4 regions of the Empedobacter falsenii genome follow, and region 2 is predicted to be linked to each of the others. Evidence: riboswitches for the same ligand, from Rfam matches in the RefSeq annotation. Region 2 holds a riboswitch; each other region holds the start of a gene.

Region 1 (2,208 bases), 1.5 Mb from region 2:
AAAATTGAAGATCAAAAAATCTTTTCAAATCCAATGAAAGGAACTATTGATGCTTCGATTCCAAATGCAAAACAACTCATTTTAAATGATGAAAAAGAAGCTGCCGAACATGCTACAATTGTCGATTTAATTAGAAATGATTTGAGTCTTGTTTCAGAAAATGTTGAGGTGACAAATTATCGATATATCGATGAGGTGAAGACAAATGATGCAACACTTTTGCAAGTAAGCTCTGAGATAAAAGGTGATTTGAACGATGATTATTACCAAAACTTAGGAACGATTTTCGATCAACTTATACCTGCTGGTTCTATTTGTGGTGCGCCCAAAAAGAAAACCGTCGAAATTATTTTAGAAGCCGAAAAGTATCATCGAAATTTTTATACAGGTGTTTTCGGCATTTTTGATGGCGAAAATCTTGATAGTGCTGTGATGATTCGTTTCATTGAAAATAATCAAGGTGAAATGTTTTTCAAGAGTGGAGGAGGAATAACGGCAAAAAGCAAAGCGAAAGCAGAATACGAAGAATTAATTCAGAAAGTATATGTTCCAATTTATTGAATCGATTTGTTGTGTGAATAAACAACTTCGAAATTTAGAATTTCATCAAGCGAGATTTGATCGGACAAGAAATGATAATTTTACTGAAATCAATCCGATTTTATTGAACGAAATTATTAAGTTTCCAACAGATTTAACGGATGAAAAATATAAAGTTAGAATTGTTTATGATCGAGAAATTCAAACGGTAGAATTTCAACCGTATCAAATCAAATCAATTGAAAGTATTCAACTTTTTGAGATCGAAAATAAAATTGATTATTCCTACAAATATTTAGATCGTTGGTTTTTTGATGAATATTTAAAAGAATCAAAAACAGATGATTTGGTGTTGATAAAATCAAATTATATTACCGATTGTATTTATTCGAATATTGTTTTTTTTGACGGTTCTCAATGGACCACGCCACGAAGTTTTTTGTTGAAAGGAACAATGAGAGAAGCTTTGTTGCAATCAGGCGAAATCATTCAGAAAAATATAAAGGTTTCAGATCTAGTTAATTTCAAATCGTTCAAACGAATCAATGCAATGATGAATTTGAACGAAAGTCAAGAGTTAGATATTTCATTGTTAATTCAATAACTCTATAAAATTGATAGAGTATTATTTGCATTTTCATTTTTTAACATTACCTTTGCATAACTTATCAAGAAAGGTGGAGGGATTGGCCCTGTGAAACCTTAGCAACCAGATGACTTATAATCTAAGGTGCTAAATCCAACCTATTAGAGGGAAAGATGAGTAAAAGTATTTCACTTTTATCTGTTGGTTTCTTGAAAGTTTTATGAAAATTAAAAATGAAAAGAAACAAATTTTTACTTGCTTCATTCGCATTTATTTGCGCATCTACACTTTTCGCTCAAGAAGTTGAAAAGGAGGAAACAAATCTTAACGAGGTTATTTTAATCGGTGGTCGTACATCAGAAAGAACGGTGGTTAATTCGTCAGTTCCTGTCGATATTATCGATGTTGAGAAATTGAAAACGTCTTCTCCTCAATTGAGTGTGAATGATATTTTGAATGTGGTTATTCCTTCTTTTAATTCGGTTCGTCAATCATCTGCCGATGGAACGGAGCATATCGATCCTGTGACGTTGCGTGGAATGGGGCCAGATCAGGTTTTGGTTTTGATTAATGGAAAACGTCGTCACACAACTTCGTTGGTGAATTACCAAAATACGGTAGGGAATGGTTCTGTAGGAACAGATTTAGGCGCAATTCCGATTTCAGCGATTGATAAAATTGAAGTTTTACGTGATGGTGCAGCTGCGCAATATGGTTCTGATGCGATTGCGGGGGTTGTAAATATTGTTTTGAAATCTAAACCAGGTGGTGACGCGTCTTTAACGTATGGTCAGACTTCTCGAAATGATGGAGAAACATACAATTTTAACGGAAGTTATGGAACGAAATTAGGACAATCAGGTTCAATTGTTTTTTCGGCGGTTGTAAGTGAGCGCAAGAAAACGAATCGTTCAAAAGATCATAATTTAGATATTTTTGGAGATAATTTCGCATACGATTTTGCAGATGATCCAGATGCAGCAAGAGCTGCGGATGATGCTAAAATTGCTGCTTTAGGACTTTCGAGAAAAGATTTTAGATTTCAAATTGGAGATGCGGCAATCAAAAATCAACAATTTTTT
Region 2 (2,208 bases):
ATATCTTTGATAATTTGCGGTTGCGTTAAAACCAATAAATCGTTATTTCCTTTTAAAGACGTATGAAAATCCTTGAATCGTTCTCCACGATAATCTTCTTCTTGTAAATTATGCTTTTGGATCATTGTTCCCATCGCACCATCTAAAATTACAATACGCTCTTTTAGTATATCGTCTAATTTCATTCTAAATATTTTAAAAGCTTTATGGGAAGAAGTGTGAGGTGAGTCCTTATCTTTCTCTATTTGAGTAGGATTTAGCACCCAACTATACTTTGGGTTGCTAAGATTTCAACGGGCCTATTCCCTCCATCTTTCTTTATAAAGCTATGTGCAAAATTATTTAAAGTATTGAAAATAAAAAAATCAAGATTGAAAAAAACGAGTTTAGAATTTGGTTCATAGAAATAATTTTTGTTTGAAATAGTTCAAAATCTCTAATAGGTCATTTTTGAAATTTATTTTAGAAAATTATTCTTTAAAATGCTATTTTTAAAGAAATAATATTTTAATCAATTGTTAAAACTAATCGTTTTTAGAATATTTTTAATATAAAAAGGTTTTCTTGAAAAAATATTAAGATTTGTTTTTTCTTTTAATTGTATTTTTTAGAAAATTATTTTTACATATTGATATTTATAGAATAAAATTCATAATTTGTGTGTTTTTATTACTAATTACGGAAAATATTAAATTAAAAAGATGAAATTAATTTGGATATATAGAATTCTTTCACCTAAATTTGTCCTCAGAAATAGTTCATTAAAATTTACATTTTATCAAGAAAAGTGGAGGGAAATGGCCCAAAGAAACTTTAGCAACCTGATTAACAAATCAAGGTGCTAAATCCATCCTTATAGGAAAGATGAATAAAAACTACTGTAAACCAATCATTCAATAATATTCTTTATTCAAAATGGTTCAATTGTTTTTATGCGATTGAACCATTTTTTTTCTTCACTTTTCTCTGATAAAAAATTATTAAAACAAAAGAATACATGAAAAAAATAAATATCGGATTGTTCGGATTTGGAGTTGTAGGAGAAGGAATTTACAAGGTTTTAGAAGAAAAACCACAATTGAATGCTGCAATTAAAAAAATTGTGATTAAAGATAATTCTAAACCTAGAAATGCTCCGTCTGAATTATTTTCGACTAATGCGGATGATATTTTAAATGATGATGAAATAAATGTTGTTGTTGAGTTAATTTCGGATGCTGATGCGGCGCATGATATCATTATAAAAGCGTTCAATAAAGGAAAACATGTGGTAAGTGCAAATAAAAAATTGATTGCCGATCATCACAAAGAATTATTGGATTTGCAAGCAAAAAATAATGTTTCTTTTCTTTATGAAGCATCTGTTTGTGGATCAGTTCCGATTATTAGAAATTTAGAAGAATATTTTGATAATGACTTATTGAATTATGTTTCTGGAATTGTAAATGGAACAACAAATTACATTTTGACGAAAATGGCAAATGAAAATGAGTCGTATCAAGATGCCTTAAAAGCAGCGCAAGAAAGTGGTTTTGCAGAAGCTGATCCAACGGCTGATGTAGAAGGTTTTGATGCGTCGAGTAAATTAGCAATTATTACGTTGCATGCTTTCGGTAAAAAGATTGATGTTGATCAAGTTATTCGAAAAGGAATTACTTCGTTGAAAGTGGAAGATTTTAAATACGCGAAAGAAAAAAATTATACTATAAAGTTGATTGCGAATTCTAAAATTAATCATCAAACAGGTGAAATTACATCAACAGTTTTACCAACTTTTGTTGAATTAAATAAAACAATTGCACTTGTAAACAACGAATATAATGGTGTTTTGATTGGAAGTTCGCTTTCGGATGAACAATTTTTGTATGGAAAAGGAGCAGGGCGTTTCCCAACTTCTTCTGCCGTTTTGAGTGATATTTCTGCGTTAAAATATGATTATCAATATTCGATTCGAAAATATGAAAACAAAGAAGAAGGAGTTTTTAATCAAACAGGAAAAAAGAGAATTTACATCGGTTTTGAGAATCAAGCAGATGATGTTTCAAACATTTTTGATGAAATAGAAGAGCGTTATCAAAGTAAAAATTATAATCACATTGTTGGTGTGATTGATATAGAAAAGCTCAAACAAAAAGAGATTATTGAAAATCCAAAACTTTCGATAATTGCGTTTGAGTAAATTTTTGTGATTAAAAAGCCTCAATATTA
Region 3 (2,208 bases), 570 kb from region 2:
TGTTTTTGTTCAAAAAAAATCCCCATCGAAACTCGACGGGGAAACATAAAATATATTAAAAAATAAAATCTCTTTTTAGTATACATGACTTTCCCACGTCTGGATATTCCAAACCTGTTTGCGAATCGACATATATAAGCACGTAAACTTCATTTTTTAATTACTTTGTTATCCAAATGTATAAAATATTTTTCGGCAAACAATTAATTTTTTCTTAATTATTTGTAAAATTTTCTAAATCTCTATTTATAATAGCGAATTCGAAATATCTCTTGTTGAGAAAGCTTAGATTCTTCATTCCGCTAAAGCTCCATTCTGAATGACAATATGTAAAAAATATCTCCTTGAGGAGATTATAGAGGTGTTTTCTTAATGAGAAGCTGAAATAAATTCAACTTAACAATCTTTATTTTATTAGTTATAGCCTATTCTATAATTTGAATAAAAATTCGTCAATTCGAGTGATTTTTAGAAATGTAATGAATAAAAATTGTATCGAGAATAGAATTTTATCTTTTAAAACCTTATTCTCGATACAAAATTCTAAAAGAATTTCACTCGAATTGACGGTTTATATTGATAAAATTATCAGAATACATAACGGGTTCGTTACATTCTTTTTTATACAGAAGTATAAAAGTCTTGTCACCCTAAACTCATTTTAGGGTCACATCTAATTCAGAACATAAAAATTACAACCACATAGAGACATAGGTTTAACAATGTTGATGAATAGAGATAAATTGAAAAATGAATAAGTGAACTAGTATTACTATATATCTATATGGTAGAATATAAAAAAACAAATCAAGTAATTATTCAAAACTTTCTTCTCGAAACAAAATCCTATTTAGAATATTATTCTAAATAATCTTTTTAAAATAAAATTATTAGAATAGATTACTAGATATTCAATTTTTTATGTAGTTTTACACAGTATTTCGAATCGTAGAAAACGATACCAACCGAGAGGAGTCTCCACGGTGGTAAAACAATACGGGAGTTCATCCAAAAACAACGAAAAATCCCCTATTATCGAAATACAATAATTGTTTTATTTTAACTATTTATTGTATGTCACAAAACATTTCTGAGCTTAATTTAGCTCCTATATCAGATGAAAATTGGTCGATTTTATCAACCAACAATTACCTATTACAGTTCCTGCGCTAAAAGATCATATTGTCGAAGAATTCAAGAGAAGAGGTTTGGATTATCGTCATCTATACAATGTAAAAACAGATGAATTGAATATCAAACTTCCGCTTAGTTTGATTGATGGTTGCTTGTTCGAGCGTAATATTCCCAAACCGCCTTTGGTAGGTAATTTCTACGCTGTTGTACATAGATTGAGAAATTTTTTGCAACATAGCAAAGAATTGAACGGAAAACGTCTTAAAACGTTTCATTATATCTTCGATCAACTTTATTTACCTTATGAATTGATTGATATTATTTCGGAAGATGATGTCAAAAATCTAACTGAAGATGATGTATTTATTACCTTCAAAAACTCGAAACAACATTTCCCGAACGATAAGATTATCAATAAAATTCCGAAAAATAATTTATTGATTACCGTCGACAAAGGGAATTATTACCGCGGTTTGGATAAAGTAATTTTGTCGCATCAAAATACAATTATCAGAGAAGAAAACTTGAATAACGTAACTGCATAACTGAAATTGCTTTCGACAAATCTCTATATTTGTTGAAAGCAATTTTATATGACGTCAGAAAAAAGAGAATTAGTAGAAGCAAGTTTTAATCGTTCGGAAACCTTAAAATTTTATAACGCATCACTTATCGAATGCGAAACAGACTATGTTTCGATTAAGATTCCGAAACAAGAAATGATGACACGTAAACACGGAATGTTTAATGGTGCTATGATTGCTTCTTTGGTTGATGTTTCATCTGGTTATGCTGCTGTTTCTCACTATGACGACGATTGTTATGTGGTAACAGTTGAGTTAAAAGTGAATTATTTACGACCTGCTTTGGGTGATTATTTACTATCAAAAGCCTATGTGATAAAAGGCGGAAAAAAGATAAGCACCATACGCACAGAGATTTTTGTGGTTAACGAAACAACGAACAAAGAAACGCATGCTGCTACTTCTTTGGTAACTATGATGAGAATAAAATGATGCAAAATTTTCTTACCATTGATTATTTAGAACACGGAAATGAAATACAACACAATGT
Region 4 (2,208 bases), 550 kb from region 2:
TCTCGAAAGCATTTGGTCAAAAGAAAATTTTAGATGATTTCTCTTATATTTTCGCTCGTGGTGGAAAAATTGGTTTAGTCGGAAAAAATGGTGTTGGAAAAACCACTTTCTTGAAAATGTTAGAAGGAATCGAAACGATGGATTCTGGAACAATTGAACGTGGAGAAACCTTAAATATTGGACATTTTAAACAAGATGGGATAGAATTTAAAGGCGACGAACGTGTCATTGAGTTTGTGAAAGATATTGCAGATTTTTTCCCTCTTTCTAATGGAAAAGAAATGCGTGCAGAACAGTTCTTAGAAATGTTTTTATTTACGCCAGAACAACAACATACTTTTATCTCAAAGTTGAGTGGTGGAGAGAAAAAACGTCTGCAATTATTGGCAATTTTGTATAAAAATCCTAACTTTTTGATTCTTGATGAGCCAACAAACGATTTAGATTTACCTACTTTAACGGTTCTTGAAAGTTTCTTAGAAGAATATCAAGGTTGTTTATTAGTTGTTTCCCACGATAGATATTTTATGGATAAAGTGGTCGATGAATTAATGATTTTTGAAGGCGAAGGAAAAATTTCTCGTTATATGGGAACATATACAGAATATCACATCGAGAATAAAAACAAGCCCATAACTGAAGATAAAAAGGTTGAAAAAGAAATCGTTATTCAGGAAAAAGTTGAATCGAAAGAGAAAAATGCAGAGACAAAACCAAAAAAATTATCGTTTAAAGAACAACGAGAATTAGAAGAAATCAATAAATCTTTACCAATTCTTGAAGCCAAAAAAGAAGAATTAACGAATTTACTTTCCGACCCAAATTTAGGTTATGACAAAATCGCAACTATTGGAGATGAACTACAAAAAATTGTAGACGAATTAGAAGAAAAAGAATTTCGTTGGTTAGAATTAAGCGAATAAAAATATTGAAAAGGAACTTTTTTTGAGTTCCTTTTTTTGTTTTAAAAATTTATTTGTACATTTATTCTATCAATCATCAGGAGTTTCTGAAAAATCAGAACACCAACCGAGCCAAAACCGCGCTACGGTGGTATAGAATGAGGGCAAACGCCAAAATAAAAGGTTATTCTCTACTCTATCCTGTTGTTTTTATCATTAAAAAATTAAAACAATGGAAAATCTAAAAAATGAATTTGTCGTATTATTCCGTGAATTAACTGACAACGAATTAGTCGATCGCTTTAATCAAAATGTAGGAAATAGTTCCTGGAATTCTGCCAGAAGATGTTATGTCAAAACATTATTTGACGAATTACAATACCGTAATTTTGATTGCGCAACCATAGAAAGAGGAAACACATTTTCGCTTCAACATTATGTAGTATTAATTGAAAATAGATTAGAATATTTAGATCAAACATAAAAAAAAGGAAAACTTGTTTCAAGTTTTCCTTTATATTTTATGGTAGACAATATTACTTACTCTGCTCTTTTATAAAATCATTAATCGTAACATTTAATCGCTTATTTCGGATATCTTTTTCAAAACGAATTGGTTCTGCAACACGTTCTGCACAATCTTTCATCCCGCAATTTTCGCATGTAACCGCAACTTCTTTTACAGGAATTGATGGGTCATTCATAAATTTAATTTTACGTTGTGCTGATTTGTACAACACACCTATCGTTACGCTTCTTAAATAATTTGGATTGAATGGATCTTTCGTTGCTGAAGAAATTACATAATATTTTTGATTATTATTGAACGGATACAAAGAAATTTGTGCAGAAATCTCATGATGATCATCTTGATGCTTTTCCAATTCTTTCAAAACATTTAACGAAACCCAACGACGACAATAATGCTCATCCGTTTCATTTGCTTGTGGCGACTGTTGTTGATTAAGGTGAAGTTCTTTCGTTAATTTATATGAATTTGAGCCAACTTTTGCTGACAAACGCAAGAAAAACAAATCACGAATATTAAAATGTTTGGGTAACAAATTTGTCATTCGTTGATAAACCGTCTCAGGAGATTCGGTATATTTTCCAAGAATTTCTTGAAATTTAGACAAATCATGATGCTCTATAGCAAACAAATTCTGCATATCCTTCAACAATTTTTCTTCTGGTAACAACAACGCTCCAGCAAAATAAGATGCATAAAAATTGTTTAACAATTGATCAAAATTATCGAAACTTGCCCACGAAAATGTATACAAACGTTCCTTCAAATCAAGGTAAT

What was found. Region 2 has a riboswitch for S-adenosylmethionine ahead of FH779_RS08490 (homoserine dehydrogenase). Riboswitches for the same ligand answer to the same signal wherever they lie in the genome.
Region 1: linked by a shared signal. The riboswitch ahead of FH779_RS15755 (TonB-dependent receptor plug domain-containing protein) and the one ahead of FH779_RS08490 (homoserine dehydrogenase) in region 2 are both predicted to bind S-adenosylmethionine.
Region 3: linked by a shared signal. The riboswitch ahead of FH779_RS11135 (hypothetical protein) and the one ahead of FH779_RS08490 (homoserine dehydrogenase) in region 2 are both predicted to bind S-adenosylmethionine.
Region 4: linked by a shared signal. The riboswitch ahead of FH779_RS11055 (hypothetical protein) and the one ahead of FH779_RS08490 (homoserine dehydrogenase) in region 2 are both predicted to bind S-adenosylmethionine.

What each region holds. Positions count from the first base shown of each region.
Region 1 covers NZ_CP040908.1:3,375,072-3,377,279, reverse strand. Annotated here, with positions in the region: gene FH779_RS15765 (aminodeoxychorismate synthase component I) at 1-561, shown strand, start outside; gene FH779_RS15760 (aminotransferase class IV) at 545-1,144, shown strand; SAM riboswitch class I at 1,203-1,306, shown strand; gene FH779_RS15755 (TonB-dependent receptor plug domain-containing protein) at 1,360-2,208, shown strand, end outside.
Region 2 covers NZ_CP040908.1:1,829,733-1,831,940, forward strand. Annotated here, with positions in the region: gene FH779_RS08485 (homocysteine S-methyltransferase family protein) at 1-185, opposite strand, end outside; SAM riboswitch class I at 229-327, opposite strand; SAM riboswitch class I at 773-871, shown strand; gene FH779_RS08490 (homoserine dehydrogenase) at 998-2,179, shown strand.
Region 3 covers NZ_CP040908.1:2,400,071-2,402,278, forward strand. Annotated here, with positions in the region: SAM-I-IV-variant riboswitch at 932-1,026, shown strand; gene FH779_RS11135 (hypothetical protein) at 1,125-1,679, shown strand; gene FH779_RS11140 (PaaI family thioesterase) at 1,728-2,150, shown strand; gene FH779_RS11145 (DUF4269 domain-containing protein) at 2,147-2,208, shown strand, end outside.
Region 4 covers NZ_CP040908.1:2,381,660-2,383,867, forward strand. Annotated here, with positions in the region: gene FH779_RS11050 (ABC-F family ATP-binding cassette domain-containing protein) at 1-923, shown strand, start outside; SAM-I-IV-variant riboswitch at 992-1,091, shown strand; gene FH779_RS11055 (hypothetical protein) at 1,135-1,386, shown strand; gene FH779_RS11060 (helix-turn-helix domain-containing protein) at 1,439-2,208, opposite strand, start outside.